4 regions of the Paenibacillus sp. FSL R7-0026 genome follow, and region 1 is predicted to be linked to each of the others. Evidence: predicted binding sites of a transcription regulator. Region 1 holds the regulator's gene; each other region holds the start of a gene.
What was found. Region 1 encodes Rex, which represses fermentation and respiration genes when NADH is low (regulators of the CRP and FNR family bind a similar motif). Its sites were predicted from a motif close to TTGTGAAATATTTCACAA; they were not measured.
Positions count from the first base shown of each region.

Region 1 (3,696 bases):
AGATCAGGTCTGTATGTGGATAGAAATGTGCCTGTTCAATGTCCAAGGCGATAAAGTCAGCCTTCATGCCGACCTGGAGTGCTCCGGTATTGTTCAAGAAGATGGATTTGGCACCGTATGACGTTCCGAGTAGTAACGCTTCGCCTGCTGGCACTGCCGTCGGGTCACCGGATACACCTTTGTGGATCAATGCAGCCAGTCTCATTTCCTCGAACATATCCAGGTTGTTGTTGCTTGCCGGTCCGTCTGTTCCGAGTGACACAGTAACTCCTGCTTTCAGCAACGCAGGTACCCGCGCAACACCGGAAGCGAGTTTCAGGTTACTTCCCGGGTTATGGGACACAGCCACATCATGTCGGGCCAGAATCTCAATCTCTTCGTCATTCAGATGCACCGCATGTGCAACCAGGGATGGACGGGAGAAAAAGCCCAGTTTCTCCAGATGTGCCACAGGACGCAGTCCATAATCAGCCACGTTCTGCTCGACTTCACGAAGCGTTTCCGACATATGTGTATGAAGGGGAAGGTTTAGGTCGTTCGCGACCTGCACAAGCTTCTCTATGTAGTCAGGAGGGCATGTATATGGTGCATGTGGCGAGATTACGGTTGTAATGCGACCATCTGCCTGTCCATTCCACTCACGCGCAAACGCAGCCGACTCCTCCAGCTTCCGCAATTGTTCTTCTTCCGAGCACAGCCCGATTACACCACGTGCCAGTGCTGCTCTAACGCCGGATTGCTCCACAACTTTGGCAACTTGATCCATATGATCGTACATGTCCAGGAACGCTGTAGTTCCGCCTTTCAACATTTCAAGCACTGATAGCGAAGTTCCCCAATATACGTCTTCTGAAGTCATTTTCGCTTCCATCGGCCACATTTTTTCCTGCAACCATACTTGCAATGCAAGATCGTCTCCGTGCCCTCTGAGCAACGACATCGCTGCATGACCATGCGTATTGATCAGACCCGGCAGGAAGAACAGTCCTTTTCCATCCACTTTGGTACAATTTTTGTCTTCATCCGGCAATGTCTCACCAATATGCACAATCTTGTCATTCTCAACAACCATGTATCCTTGGACCACGTTCCATGTTGTGCCGCCTTCATTAACGGCAAATTTGCCGTTGTGAATTACCCATCTATTTGTTGTCATCTTCCTCGTCGTCCTTTCCAGTCTCCAAGTAATAGGCCAAACTTAGCAGATCCGTTGTAAAGTCAGCATGGTGAATGCGGATATGCGGCGGTGTTTTTAGAATTGTTGGTGCAAAATTAAGGATCGCTTCAATTCCCGATTCAATAAGCTGATCGGCTACATTTTGGGCTTCCGTATCCGGAACCGTGATAATACCGATGCGGATGTTATCCGTTTTAACCGCTTCCGTCAATTCATTCATTGGTTTTACCGTCAAACTGTTGATTTGACTACCAATCTTCGGTCCATATGCATCAAATACAGCAACAATCTTCATGTTGTCTTTCAGATATGCGTTGTAGTTGGACAAGGCCTGTCCGAGGTTACCCGCGCCTACCAGAGCTACATTAATTTGCTGATCAATTTTGAGAATGTGACGAATTTTCTCGATCAAATAGGATACATCATACCCGATCCCTTTACGACCAAAATCACCGAAGTAAGCCAGGTCTTTACGAATTTGGGCCGGATTCAGATCCAGCCTCTGTCCAAGCTCTTGAGAAGAAACAGTAGCCACCTCACGCTGATGCAACTCGCTCAAATAACGCAAGTAAACAGGCAGACGTCGTACCACCGCTTCCGAAATTTTATCCGATTTCATTCTTGCTCCCCCTTACCAAGGCCACGATAAAATAATAGATGAAAAGATGAGCATTCTGTATAAACTCAAAGATAAACGTGACATTTTATACAGAATGCTCCTTGTAATTTAGGTTATAAGTTCTTACGTGCAACTGCTTTAATCGGATACGGAAATATCTAATAAAGTTTAACGCCAAACGATAGTGTCATGCAATGATATAACGAACAAAACAACCATTATTTTTGTTCATTAGCAGGTTTTTCCAACCACTCGGTAATTCGTGGAACCATCTGCTCCGTGAGCATATGCTCCATTTTGGGACCTGGTAATGAATATAAAAAGAATTTACCATAGTACGCTTCAATCACCCGTGTATCATAAACAATGACAATTCCTCTATCCTTCGCTGTACGCACCAATCGGCCAAATCCCTGCTTGAAACGAATGACCGCTTGTGGCACGGACAGTTTCATGAACGGATTTTTCTTCTGTTCCTGAAGCAACTCACTCTTGGCTTCCACCAACGGATGATTCGGTGGCTGGAAAGGCAGTCGCACAATAGCGAGACAGGTTAGCGCCTCTCCCGGGATATCTACACCCTCCCAGAAGCTACTTGTACCCAGAAGTACCGTAGCTTTGGCATCTTGGAACCTGCGAGTCAATTTGGAACGACTTCCACTGTCAACGCCTTGCCCAAGCAATGAGATGTCGTTGCCAGACAGAGCTTCTTTCAGCGGATCATAGACCTGTCGCAACATCTTGTATGAAGTAAACAGAACCATCATGCGTCCACGCGTAGCAATTGCCGTCTCTGCGAGTGATTGCACCAGCATATTGACAAAGTGCGCATCACCCACACTTCCCTTCACACTTGGGAAATCACGCGGAATCACCAGAAGTGCCTGATCGCGATAATTGAAAGGTGATGGCAACATCGACGTTAATAGCCGATTGTTCTCGGCGGCTTCCTGTAAGCCGAGCTGTTCAATCATGAACTGGAATGACTTATCCACGGAGAGCGTAGCGGATGTAAGAACAACACTTTTCTTTTTGTCAAAAAACAAATCCTTAAGTTGTGCACTCACATCTACAGGTACGGCATACAGCTGGAGAGATTTGCTGCGGAACTGGCCGCTGGCTTCCATCCAGTACACCGTTTTGGCGTCATCCATACGCATGAAGAAACGTAGATTTTCCTTCAATGTGGTCAGATCTTTCAGTAATCCTGTAATGTCCGTGATCAGACTATCCGATTGATAATCATCCTGATCTTCTTTCACCTCAAGCAGCAATTTGTCCCCTTTGCGAACCAAATCGCCCAGAGTCACATAGATCTGGTTCTCCAGATCCTGCAACTCCTGCCATTTTGCAGGTTTCTGAGATGCTTTCAGACGCAGTGAAAATTGCCCCGTCTCTCCCGGTGAAGCATCACTTCGTTCAGGCAACAGACCAAACAAGGCATCGCTCATACGATCCCACAGCTCCTTAACTTCAAGAGCGAGCGGGAACATCTGATCCACCATGGAGCCCCATTGCACCGAATTTTCATGCCCGGATAACTGCGACCGAAGCATAGGCAGCTGTCCATTACGACTGTCTTTAAACAGGCGGGTCAGTGTATGAACCAAAGTGAAATATTTCATATGCATTCCAAGATGTTTACCAGCGACATCCTCCAGATGATGTGCCTCATCGATCACAAGACTCTCATAGGCTGGCAGCAGCTGATGCGCGGCTTTCACATCCGTAAATAATTTGGAGTGATTGGTGATTACGATATCAGACAACCCAGCCTCATGTTTGGCACGATGGTAGAAACATTTGCGGAACCATGGACAGGATCTTCCCAGACATGATTCGGATTCGCTCTGTACCGTCTCCCAGAAGTCCCCTCCGCGTCCGCTAAGGTTAAGTTCCT
Region 1 is NZ_JBBORG010000001.1:3,966,478-3,970,173, forward strand. Features, by position in the region: gene MKY44_RS17410 (amidohydrolase) at 1-1,156, opposite strand, end outside; gene MKY44_RS17415 (redox-sensing transcriptional repressor Rex) at 1,143-1,796, opposite strand; gene dinG (ATP-dependent DNA helicase DinG) at 2,015-3,696, opposite strand, start outside.

Region 2 (3,696 bases), 3.9 Mb from region 1:
CCTTCACAAACACTTGCGATCCGTCATCCTTCTGAACCAGAGCGCCAATGCATTCCCCTCGATCTCGATCCGTAATCAGGTCAACAACAAAATGCTCATCCCATACTTCAATCCCGGGATGCTCATTCACTTCAACAGCAAGCGCACGTACAATCTCATATCCTGTTGCATCTCCGTTGGCATGCAAAATACGGCGGTGGCTATGCGCACCTTCCTGCGTCAACGCCAACTCGCCGTTCTCCAGATCAAATAAAGTACCCAAACGAATCAGTTCCTTCACTCCGTCCGGCCCCTCATTCACCAATACCTCTACCGCTTCGGAGCGGCATAAGCCCGCTCCTGCTACAAGTGTGTCCTGCAAGTGGTAAGCAGGTGAATCATCCTCAGCAATAACCGCAGCGATGCCTCCCTGCGCATATCTGGTGTTACTTTCAAGTAATGACTTCTTTGTGATCATTAATACACGTTGTTGTTCACTTGCCTTAATGGCAGTAAACAAACCAGCAATCCCTGAGCCTATAACCAGTACATCCGTCTCTACCATGGGTAGGGCAGACAGATCAAAATCAACTAAATATTGCGGTATCATGTTATTCACCTGTCTTGGAGCAAGAGTAGCGCATCCTACTTTACCAACAACATGCGCTCTAGCGATTCTCTGGCTTTGTCGGCAACGGCCGGTGGCACGTAGATTTGCGGCCTCATCGTTTCCAGGCATTTCACCAGTTTCTTCAAGTTGTTCACCTTCATGTTGGGACATACGAGGAACTTGGTAGCAAAGTGGAACTGTTTATCCGGACTATCCAGACGAAGCTGATATCCTGTACCATCTTCGGTACCTACGATAAATTCCTTCGCTGATGAATTTTTGCAATACTCCAGAATAGCTGTTGTGCTGCCTACAAAATCACCCATTTCTACAACCTCAGGGCGACACTCTGGATGGACAACAAACTCTGCATTTGGATGCTTGGCTCTCATCTCCACCACATCTTTGACTGTAAGCATATCGTGAGTGTTGCAGTAACCTTCCCAGATAATCATTTTCTTGTCTGTATGCTGCTGCACATAATGTCCCAGGTTTTTATCCGGTACCCAGATAATTTCGTCGGAATCCACCGATTGAATAACCCGGACTGCGTTCGCCGATGTACAACAGATGTCAGTCTCTGCTTTGATCTCAGCCGAGGAATTGATATACGTAACCACCTTGGCATTAGGATGTTGTGCTTTCAATTTGCGTAGTCCATCCACATTCACCATATCTGCCATTGGGCAGCCCGCACGTTCGTCCGGGATAATAACTGTTTTATTTGGCGCAAGAATTTTAGCGCTTTCACCCATAAAATGAACACCACAGAAAACGATCACATCCGCATCTGTCTGTGCTGCCTTCTGGGCTAACAGAAACGAATCTCCACGGAAGTCGGCAACCTCCTGTACTTCGTCACGTTGATAATAATGGGCAAGAATAATGGCATTACGTTCCTTCTTCAACACCATAAGCCGCTCACGCAGCTCGCGGTTCATCTCAGCCTTGCGCTCTAAAGCCAGAGCTTCCACCTGTGATCCTCTCCTTTATCGGGACAGCGTCATGCGCTGTTTCGTGGGCTAACCTAAGTCGTTATCTTCGCTTGAGAAACGAATCACAAGCGGTTTAACAACTAATTTACACAACGTTCACGACTCTGTCAATAAATGAAAAAGGCCCGGAACAGCGCTGTAACCACCTGTTTGCTAACTGGTTCGCCATCTAACTCCCGTTTATCTTTATCTATCCTCTTTTAAAATAATGGATAAAAAAAAGAGAGCCTCGAGGGCTCTCTTGATTTCACCTGCTATCATAGCCAGATGTATTGTGCATTAAGACGTTGGCTTCGTTCCGCCATCATCCGGGTTATTGTTATTACCCTTTTCCAGATTCGGAGCTTCGTTTGGAATATCTCCGGCTGGTGGCTCAGGCGTTTCATCTTTACCTTGAATACGAACACGCACATCACCGATGGTGTCGATGATTGGCTCTCCGCCTTCAGATGGTGTGCCTTCACCATCATTGTCATTCTCTGCTTTTGGAGTCAAAGAACCTGTTTCGATCAATTGCTTGATCTGATCCATTTCCAAAGTCTCTACCTCAAGCAAAGTTTGAGCGATCAGGTGCATCTCTTTTGAATGTTTAACAAGCAAGTCCTTACACTTCTCATAACAGTCATTGATAAAGCGTTGCATTTCCTGATCAATCTCGTAAGCAATGGAATCCGAGTAATTCTGTTCATGACCGATATCCCGACCAAGGAATACCTGTCCTTGTGAACTTCCGAATTGCATAGGTCCCAATTTCTCACTCATACCGTATTCCATAACCATGCTGCGAACAATACCTGTCGCTTGCTGGAAGTCACTGTATGCACCAGTACCAATTTCTCCGATGAACAATTCTTCAGCTACACGACCCCCGAGAAGTCCGGTTACTTTATCCAGCAATTCCTGCTTGGTAACCAGCATACGGTCTTCTTTTGGCAACATGATTACATATCCACCCGCACGTCCGCGCGGAATAATGGTCACTTTATGTACCATATCAGCATGTTCGAGGAAGTATCCTACAATGGTATGACCTGCTTCGTGATAAGCAACGATTCGTTTCTCGCGATCACTGATGACACGGCTTTTCTTCTCCGTACCAACGATGACACGGTCAATCGCTTCGTCAACTTCCTTCATGGAAATATCTTTACGGTTACGACGCGCTGCAAGCAATGCCGCTTCGTTCAAGAGATTTTCCAGATCTGCACCAGAGAAACCTGTTGTACGCTTCGCGATAATATCCATCTTCACATCTTTGGTCAGTGGTTTATTACGGGAATGTACTTTCAGGACAGCTTCACGACCTCTTACATCAGGGCGGTCAACCGTAATTTGACGGTCAAAACGTCCAGGACGCAGCAAGGCAGGGTCCAAAATATCTGCACGGTTCGTTGCAGCTATGATGATAATACCTTCATTAACTCCGAATCCGTCCATCTCAACGAGCAACTGGTTGAGTGTCTGTTCACGTTCATCGTGACCACCACCGAGACCAGCACCACGCTGACGTCCTACAGCATCAATCTCATCGATAAAGATGATACATGGGGCATTTTTCTTCGCATTTTCAAACAAATCACGTACACGTGATGCACCGACACCGACAAACATTTCCACGAAGTCGGAACCTGAAATAGTGAAGAATGGTACACCCGCTTCACCGGCTACGGCACGAGCGAGCAATGTTTTACCGGTACCTGGAGGCCCTACGAGCAATACGCCCTTAGGAATCCGTGCACCTACTGCTGCGAATTTACGAGGGTCCTTGAGGAAGTCTACAACCTCAACAAGTTCCTGTTTCTCTTCGTCAGCACCCGCAACATCTTCAAATGTAACCCGCTTCTTCTCTTCGTTGTAGAGACGAGCACGGCTTTTACCAAAGTTCATTACTTTACCGCCGCCGCCTTGAGCCTGATTAAACAGGAAGAAGAACAGCAGGAACATAATGATCAAAGGAATAAAGGAAGTCAGCAACGTCAACCAGATGCTGTCACCTTTCATTGGCTCCTGATGATATTGGAAATTGTTAGTTTCACTTGCAGCTACAAGTTCACTAATTGCCTCATCCGTAGGAGGAATATACGTTGAGAAATTTTCTGATTTGGCGCCATC
Region 2 is NZ_JBBORG010000001.1:64,398-68,093, reverse strand. Features, by position in the region: gene nadB (L-aspartate oxidase) at 1-589, opposite strand, end outside; gene nadA (quinolinate synthase NadA) at 625-1,563, opposite strand; gene ftsH (ATP-dependent zinc metalloprotease FtsH) at 1,864-3,696, opposite strand, start outside.
Region 2: the regulator Rex is predicted to act here: its motif matches at 1,635-1,652, upstream of nadA (quinolinate synthase NadA).

Region 3 (3,696 bases), 340 kb from region 1:
CCTTCGGCTGGTTCGGGTTGGTCTGCCTGTGCGTGTTCTGCCATGCAAGCCTTCACTGCTTCCTCTGTTGTACAACGATTTGCATCGTCACATGTGTAGCATAATTGAAGCATATATCTGGTTAATTCATCCGCCTGCGTGAATTGAGTTTGACCGTTGGTTCTCATCTTCATCACTCCTTCTCTTGTTGAGTTAAATATATCACCTTCTAGTGGATTTATTTGTGATTTATTTCACAAACAAAGTAAAAAAGAAAGGAACCCTTAGGCTCCTCTCCTTTCTCCTATCTATTCACATCGATAACACTCTACGTTTATAGTACTTTCCAATGTACACCGCCATCTACCGTTTGCAATAACAACGATCTTTTGGCATCTGTATTTTCAACCAATATCCAGCCAAGCTTGGGGGTAACCATCTGCATCTTCACAATCTCCGGATAGTCTTCGAGAATTTTCTCCAGTACACTGCTTGCAGGAAGAGCGCTCCACGTTTTGCCCGCATCCTTGGTGTGGTAGGTTATGCCCTTTTGCATCGCCCAACCTTCTGACGCGTTCAGAAATACCGGTGAAAGGTTACGATTCGGACCCGTTTGTTTGTTTAAAGTGAAATTGGACAATTTCCAGCTCTTTCCGCCGTCGGTGGTAAAAAATCCATTGAATGTCGTGCTCTCCCCTTTAGAACAGGACATTGACATCCAGGCTGATTGCGCTTCACGTCCAAAAAATTGTGGTGAACTAACACTGAAATTACCACACCCGTTAAATTTGTTTCGATCAAAGAAGGATGGTCCAGTATTCCAGTTCTTTCCGCCGTCTGATGTTACATACAACTTCGGTGTGCCGAACTCCAGCGCTGTTAAGAAACCATGCTTTGGATCCGAGAAAGTCATCCCCGTGGTGTACCCACGTTTGGAAATCTCTTCTGCTTCCTGTTTGCCGTCTTCATTACTCGATGACATGCGGTTCCAGGTGATTCCACCGTCCTCGGTAAAGTAGAGTTTCTTCTCCTGTTTACCAATAGCGGTATCGACCGTAGTGAGAATCCAGCCTTTTTCAGGAGATACAAATGAGATCGCAGTCACTTTATCCGTCTTGGACAGAGAAGACAGACTCCATGTTACGCCCCCATTGTTGGTGCGAAGCACCATGGTATCTGTTCCACCCATGCCTTCACGAACAATCCAACCGTGCGCACGATCTACAAAATAAATGCTTTGTCCATATTTAGGGTTAGCCGGAAATTGTACATTTTCCGAAGGTGAAATATTGGTCCAGGTCTTTCCCTGATCCTGAGTGTAGTACAGGCGCAGCGCATTCCTCGTCACACCCCACGCCAATCCTCCGTTGTCATTGAGCAACTGAAAATCGGTCAAACGGGTCTGTATTTGGTACTTGGCCATATCTGCAGATTCTGTACTGTTCACAGGGGGAACGACAGTTAACGTCTGCCCTGTATTCCCGGCGTCCTCCTGCTGCTGCGGAGGTTCTGCTACCGGAGGTTGATCTGAGTCGGTGCATGCAGCCAATACAGCTGCTATACCTATAGACAGCAATGCTGTCTGCGCGATTTTAATCCATTGCGAACGCAAGTGGGCTCCACCTCTCTCATCCAATATACAGGCGCGCATGCCTGTCCTATGGCGTTTTATTTACGATTCATCAGAATCCACTGCTCCTATTCTACCACAAACCTTATGTAAAAGGCTCATTGCCCACTCATGGTCGGCCCGCTCCCTTTTTCCAGCTCATACTCTGGGCTATAGGTCGCACACATATTACCATTAATTTTATCCTAAACTGTTTTTCGACGGAATAATTGGTAAAAAGACATGAAATGTGAACTATTTTATAGACAACACTCGCTTTATATTCTCTAATCCCTTAATATGGATGGGAGTATAACCCAAAAAGGAGAGGATATGAACATGACAAATAGTGCAGCTCTGAAACCAAGTCGTGTCGTGATTGTAGGCATGGGTGCGGTGGGAACAACAACGGGATACACGCTAATGTTGAGACAGCGTTCGTCCGAGTTGGTATTTGTGGATGTGAATCATGATAAAGCAACCGGCGAAATGCTGGATATGAACCACGGTCTTCCATTTACGGGAGGCGTGAAAGTATGGGCTGGCGATTATTCCGACTGCAAAGATGCAGATATCATTATTATTACAGCCGGTGCTTCCCAGAAGCCGGGCGAAACTCGGATTGATCTGCTGAAGAAAAATGCAAGCATTTTCAAAGATATTATTGAGCGCATTACTGAAGTGAATTCTCATGGTATTTTACTGATTGCAACCAATCCTGTAGATATTTTGTCCTATACTTCATGGAAACAAAGCGGATGGCCTGCTTCCCGTGTCATCGGCTCAGGTACATTGCTCGATAGCGCACGTTTCCGTTACCTGATTGGTAAGAATAAAGGGATCGACCCGCGTAGTATTCACGCACACATTATTGGTGAGCATGGAGATTCCGAAGTACCGGTATGGAGCCTGGCTAACGTTGCAGGAACAGATCTGAAATTGGATGAAGAAACACAACAGGATATCTTCGACCGCACCAAAAATGCAGCGTATGAGATTATTAATGCCAAAGGCGCGACTTCCTATGCAATCGCCCTTGCTCTGGACCGCATTGTAGCTGCAATTCTCGGCAACGAAGGCTCCGTTCTGAACGTATCCACGTACCTTGAAGACTACAATGGTGTATCGGATGTTTATCTGGGTGTTCCATGTGTCGTAGATCGCAACGGTGTGCGCGAAATTCTACCTCTTCCACTGAATGAATCCGAGAAAGTGGCTTTCCAGGCATCTGCTAACAAATTAAAAGAACAAATCGCTGGATTGGAATAATCCAAGTATAAAAAATAACCACCTGTATTCCTGTATTAAGGAGTACTCAGGTGGTTATTAGCTTTCTAAATTTCATTTAGTTTACATAACATTTGTTCCGTTAATTTTTATCTTTGAACATTTTTTAATTCAAAATTTCGAATCATTCGATGTCAATCGTTACAGTGTATTACTAATTACCAACTCTCCGTTACTCTAAATACCACATCAACTGTGTTCGAGCCTGGACCACCAATATTCGATACGGCTAAAGTTACAACCTGATTTTCCGGAAGAGTGAAATCCAAAAGTTCTGAAGAAGCCAATATTTTGGTATTCCCTGCTCCCCCTCCTGTAATGCCTTGAAACACCACTTCTCCACCTGTAATTGTTGTAGAGGTATTGTTGACTAGCAGTGCGGTCTCGCTATCAGGAATAATCGTTGTAGCTGTGGGATAATTAACAAAAGTTCCATTTAACGTCCCTCCTACAAGCACTTGGTAACTTAGATCTACGGATGAAATAACATTAATTTCTTCCAAATTCACCTGTACCGAATTCGTTCTAGCCGAACCCGCTGGAAACACAGCTTTTCTTGTAAATGAAATGACGGGTGTTAATGTTGATGTAACATTTGTTATTCTTCTTCTTTCGGAAGTGACTCTATAGGTTGGTTCATATTTTCCGATAATACTATATTGTCTTCCACCCACAAATATACTATAAGCAACACCGGTTCCATTATTGGCGACTTGCGCTCTTAAGGGAAGATTTGGATCAACAAAGCTTGTTTGACCTGTTGGGGAGAATCGATGAACGGTAACTACCTCTTGGGCTAACGTTACGGGATCAGGGATAAC
Region 3 is NZ_JBBORG010000001.1:3,623,712-3,627,407, forward strand. Features, by position in the region: gene MKY44_RS15950 (hypothetical protein) at 1-167, opposite strand, end outside; gene MKY44_RS15955 (WD40/YVTN/BNR-like repeat-containing protein) at 314-1,591, opposite strand; gene MKY44_RS15960 (L-lactate dehydrogenase) at 1,928-2,857, shown strand; gene MKY44_RS15965 (hypothetical protein) at 3,034-3,696, opposite strand, start outside.
Region 3: the regulator Rex is predicted to act here: its motif matches at 1,837-1,854, upstream of MKY44_RS15960 (L-lactate dehydrogenase).

Region 4 (3,696 bases), 2.1 Mb from region 1:
TGATCGTGACAACGGGTTCATGGCCTGTCGTTCCAAAGCTTGAAGGCATCGAGATGGATAACATTTTACTTTGCAAAAACTACAATCATTCCAACACGATTATTGAAAAAGCCAAAGATGCCAAACGTGTTACTGTTGTAGGTGCAGGATATATCGGCGTAGAACTGGTTGAGGCTTTCCAGATGAACGGCAAGGAAGTTACCCTGATCGACAGTGTGGACCGTATTTTGAACAAATACCTGGACCCTGAATTCACGGATGCGATTGAAGATACGTTGACTGGACGCGGCATCAAGCTGGCTCTTGGTCAAACGGTACAGAAGTTTACTGGTGAAAATGGCAAAGTAACTAAGGTGATTACGTCCAAAGGAGAGTTTGAAACCGATCTGGTTATTCTGTGCATTGGTTTCCGTCCAAATACCGAGCTGCTCAAAGGCCAAGTGGATATGCTGCCAAACGGCGCAATCATCGTGGATAAATATATGCAAACGAGTCAAAAAGACGTCTTCGCTGCGGGTGACAGCTGTGCTATTCATTACAACCCAACAGGCAAAGCAGCTTACATTCCACTGGCAACCAACGCCGTGCGGATGGGTACACTTGTAGCCCGTAACCTGGTTCGTCCTACAACACCGTATATGGGTACACAAGGCACATCGGGTATCAAAATTTATGAGCAAAATATTGCAGGTACCGGGATGACAGAAACGTCTGCTGCTGACGAAGGTCTGATTGTTGAATCCGTGGTACTGGAAGACAGCTACCGTCCGGAGTTTATGCCAACGGCTGAGAAACTGTTGCTTAAAGTGGTATATGAGCAGGCAACTCGTCGGATCGTCGGAGCACAGGTGATGTCTCAGGTTGATCTGACCCAATCGATTAATACGATCTCGGTCTGCATCCAAAACAACATGACCGTAGATGAGCTGGCCTTCATCGACTTCTTCTTCCAGCCACATTACAACAAACCGTGGAACTTCCTGAACACGGCGGGTCTGCAAGCACTGCCTCCAATAGAAGTAAAAGCACCAGCAATGGTGTAAGGAAGAGAATAGATGGTTGAACAGATTGCATGATAAACGCGATACGAAGATAAGTCATGCTTGTCCGTAAATAAGAGGTGTACAATAACTGCCAGGATTACGAAACAAGGCGGACGGATTATAGACGTTTATAAAGGAAAAAGAAGACTGGCGAGTATATCGTCAGTCTTTTTTGTGATTTTACAGCTTCAAAAGGCTTTACTATACTCTTGCTGTCATAACTATTCCAAGACACTTTTAAAGTATCTTTTTAAACAACATTGTGATAATTTGCACAAAGTTATGTTTAGGACCGAGATACAATTAGGATGTGGTATTCAACGCATAACTAATGAATTTCAGATGTTTTATCCAATGATGAACAATGAAGGAGAGGATGAATGATATGGCTGCAAAAACACCTCTTGAGGTTGCACAATATACGGCGCAAACAGGAATGAAGAAGGCTCAGTATCCGGTGTCTTCTGTACTGGTGCTTAGTTTTCTGGCAGGGGCTTTTATTGCGCTGGGTTTTCTACTGGATATTCGGGTGATTGCTTCTGCGCCGGCAGAGTGGGGGAGTCTGGTCAATCTGATTGGTGCAGCAGTGTTCCCGGTGGGACTAATCTTGGTGCTCATCGGTGGTGGCGAGTTGCTGACAGGTAACATGATGGCAGTACCACTTGCAACGATTGCACGAAAACTATCCGTGGGTAGCATGTTGAAAAATCTAACCTTAGTGACGATTGGTAATTTTGTTGGAGCTTTGTTTGTCGCGTACGCGTTTGGACATGTGCTGGGTCTGACCGGAGAGGGTGTATATCTGGCAAAAGTGGTGGATATGGCTGGGCATAAGCTGCATGACGGCTTCCTGCAAGCTTTCATCTCTGGCATCGGCTGTAACTGGCTGGTCGCGCTGGCCGTGTGGCTATCTTATGCTTCGGATACGATGAGTGGCAAGGTACTAGGGATTTGGTTTCCAACGATGGCGTTTGTGGCGATTGGATTCCAGCACGTTGTGGCCAATATGTTCCTCATCCCGGCGGCAATCTTCGAAGGACATTATTCGTGGGGCCAATATGTGATGAATTTCATTCCGGTATGGCTCGGGAATCTGACTGGTGGTGCTCTGTTTGTAGCTGCAGCCTATTGGGTGGTGTACCTGCGCCAAGTTGAACCAAAAGTGAAGCCAGAGATGGCGACGTCGATCGAACCTGTGGAGACAGAGGCTAGAGTGATGTTGAGTAAGCAGGCATAGAGGGCACAGAGCGGGGCATATATACACTTATAGCAGAAGTGAAGACGATTCTGATCTTGCTCGGTTCATGGCGAATATGCTGTGATGGAGCAGGGCGGGATCGTTTTTTTGTATGGGGTCCTTGTTGGAGTTTAACGCAAAATAAATTCGCCATGACAAGGTTCGGGGGAACGAAACCTGTTCATGGCGAATTTCGGGAGTGGTCCATGATATGGCATGAGGAGGAAGTGGGGAAACACTAGCCTAATGCCTTATTTTTAATTTACCCCTGAATTCTGAAGTTGAATCAACTCAAAAACATTTTTTTGAAAATAATTTAAAGCCGCCATAGCGGCGAATATGAAGCAAAAACATACTGTTCTCTTTACGCGATTACCTCGAAGAAGATATGATATAGGGATAGCTTTTATAGAGGGGAGCCTTACGATGATCGATCAGGAGAATGGTATATTTGCGGCGGTGTGCCCGCTCGACTGTCCGGACACTTGTGGTCTGTTATTACATAAAGAGAACGGCAAAATTGTGAAGGTGGCAGGCAATCCGGATCATCCCATAACCAAGGGTGCCATCTGTAATAAAGTTAGGAATATGACTGAGCGGGTGTATCACCCCGAACGTCTACAATATCCGATGAAACGTGTAGGAGCCAAAGGTGAAGGCAAGTTCGAACGAATCAGTTGGGATGAAGCGATTCGCGAGATTACGACCAAATTCACTGCATTGTCCGAAACCTACGGCCCGGAGAGCATCCTGCCCTACAGCTTTTACGGTAACATGGGCATTCTCGGCGTAGACGGCATGGATCGACGTTTCTTCAATGCGCTTGGTGCGAGTGTACTGGAGCAGACGATCTGTAACTCTGCTGGAAATACCGGCTGGAAATATACGATGGGTGCCAATCGTGGAACGGTGCCGGAAGATACGGAGCATGCGGATCTCATCCTGGTGTGGGGCGGCAATATCGTCAGTACCAATATGCACCAGGTCGTTTTGGCGGAGAAAGCCCGCAAGAAAGGTGCCAAGATCGTCGTCATCGACGTTCATCGCAATCGTACCGCCCAATGGGGCGACTGGTTTATTCCTTTGTATCCGGGCACGGACAGCGCACTGGCGCTGGGATTGATGCATGTGCTGTTCGAACGGGGACTAACGGATGAAGCGTTTATGCAAAAGTATACGATAGGTCATGAGGCACTACGTGATCATGTCCGCAGTTACACCCCTGACCGCGTTGCACGTATTACGGGCGTGCCGGAGGAAACCATTGTGGAGCTGGCCGAACTATACGGCAACGCACAAGCAGCTCATATTCACATCGGCAATGGTCTCCAGCACCATGATAATGGGGGGATGAACGTGCGTAGCGTTGCATGTCTGCCTGCCATTACAGGGCAATGGCTGAAGCAAGGCGGCGGT
Region 4 is NZ_JBBORG010000001.1:6,062,337-6,066,032, reverse strand. Features, by position in the region: gene MKY44_RS26595 (FAD-dependent oxidoreductase) at 1-1,043, shown strand, start outside; gene MKY44_RS26590 (formate/nitrite transporter family protein) at 1,429-2,280, shown strand; gene MKY44_RS26585 (molybdopterin-containing oxidoreductase family protein) at 2,707-3,696, shown strand, end outside.
Region 4: the regulator Rex is predicted to act here: its motif matches at 1,304-1,321, upstream of MKY44_RS26590 (formate/nitrite transporter family protein).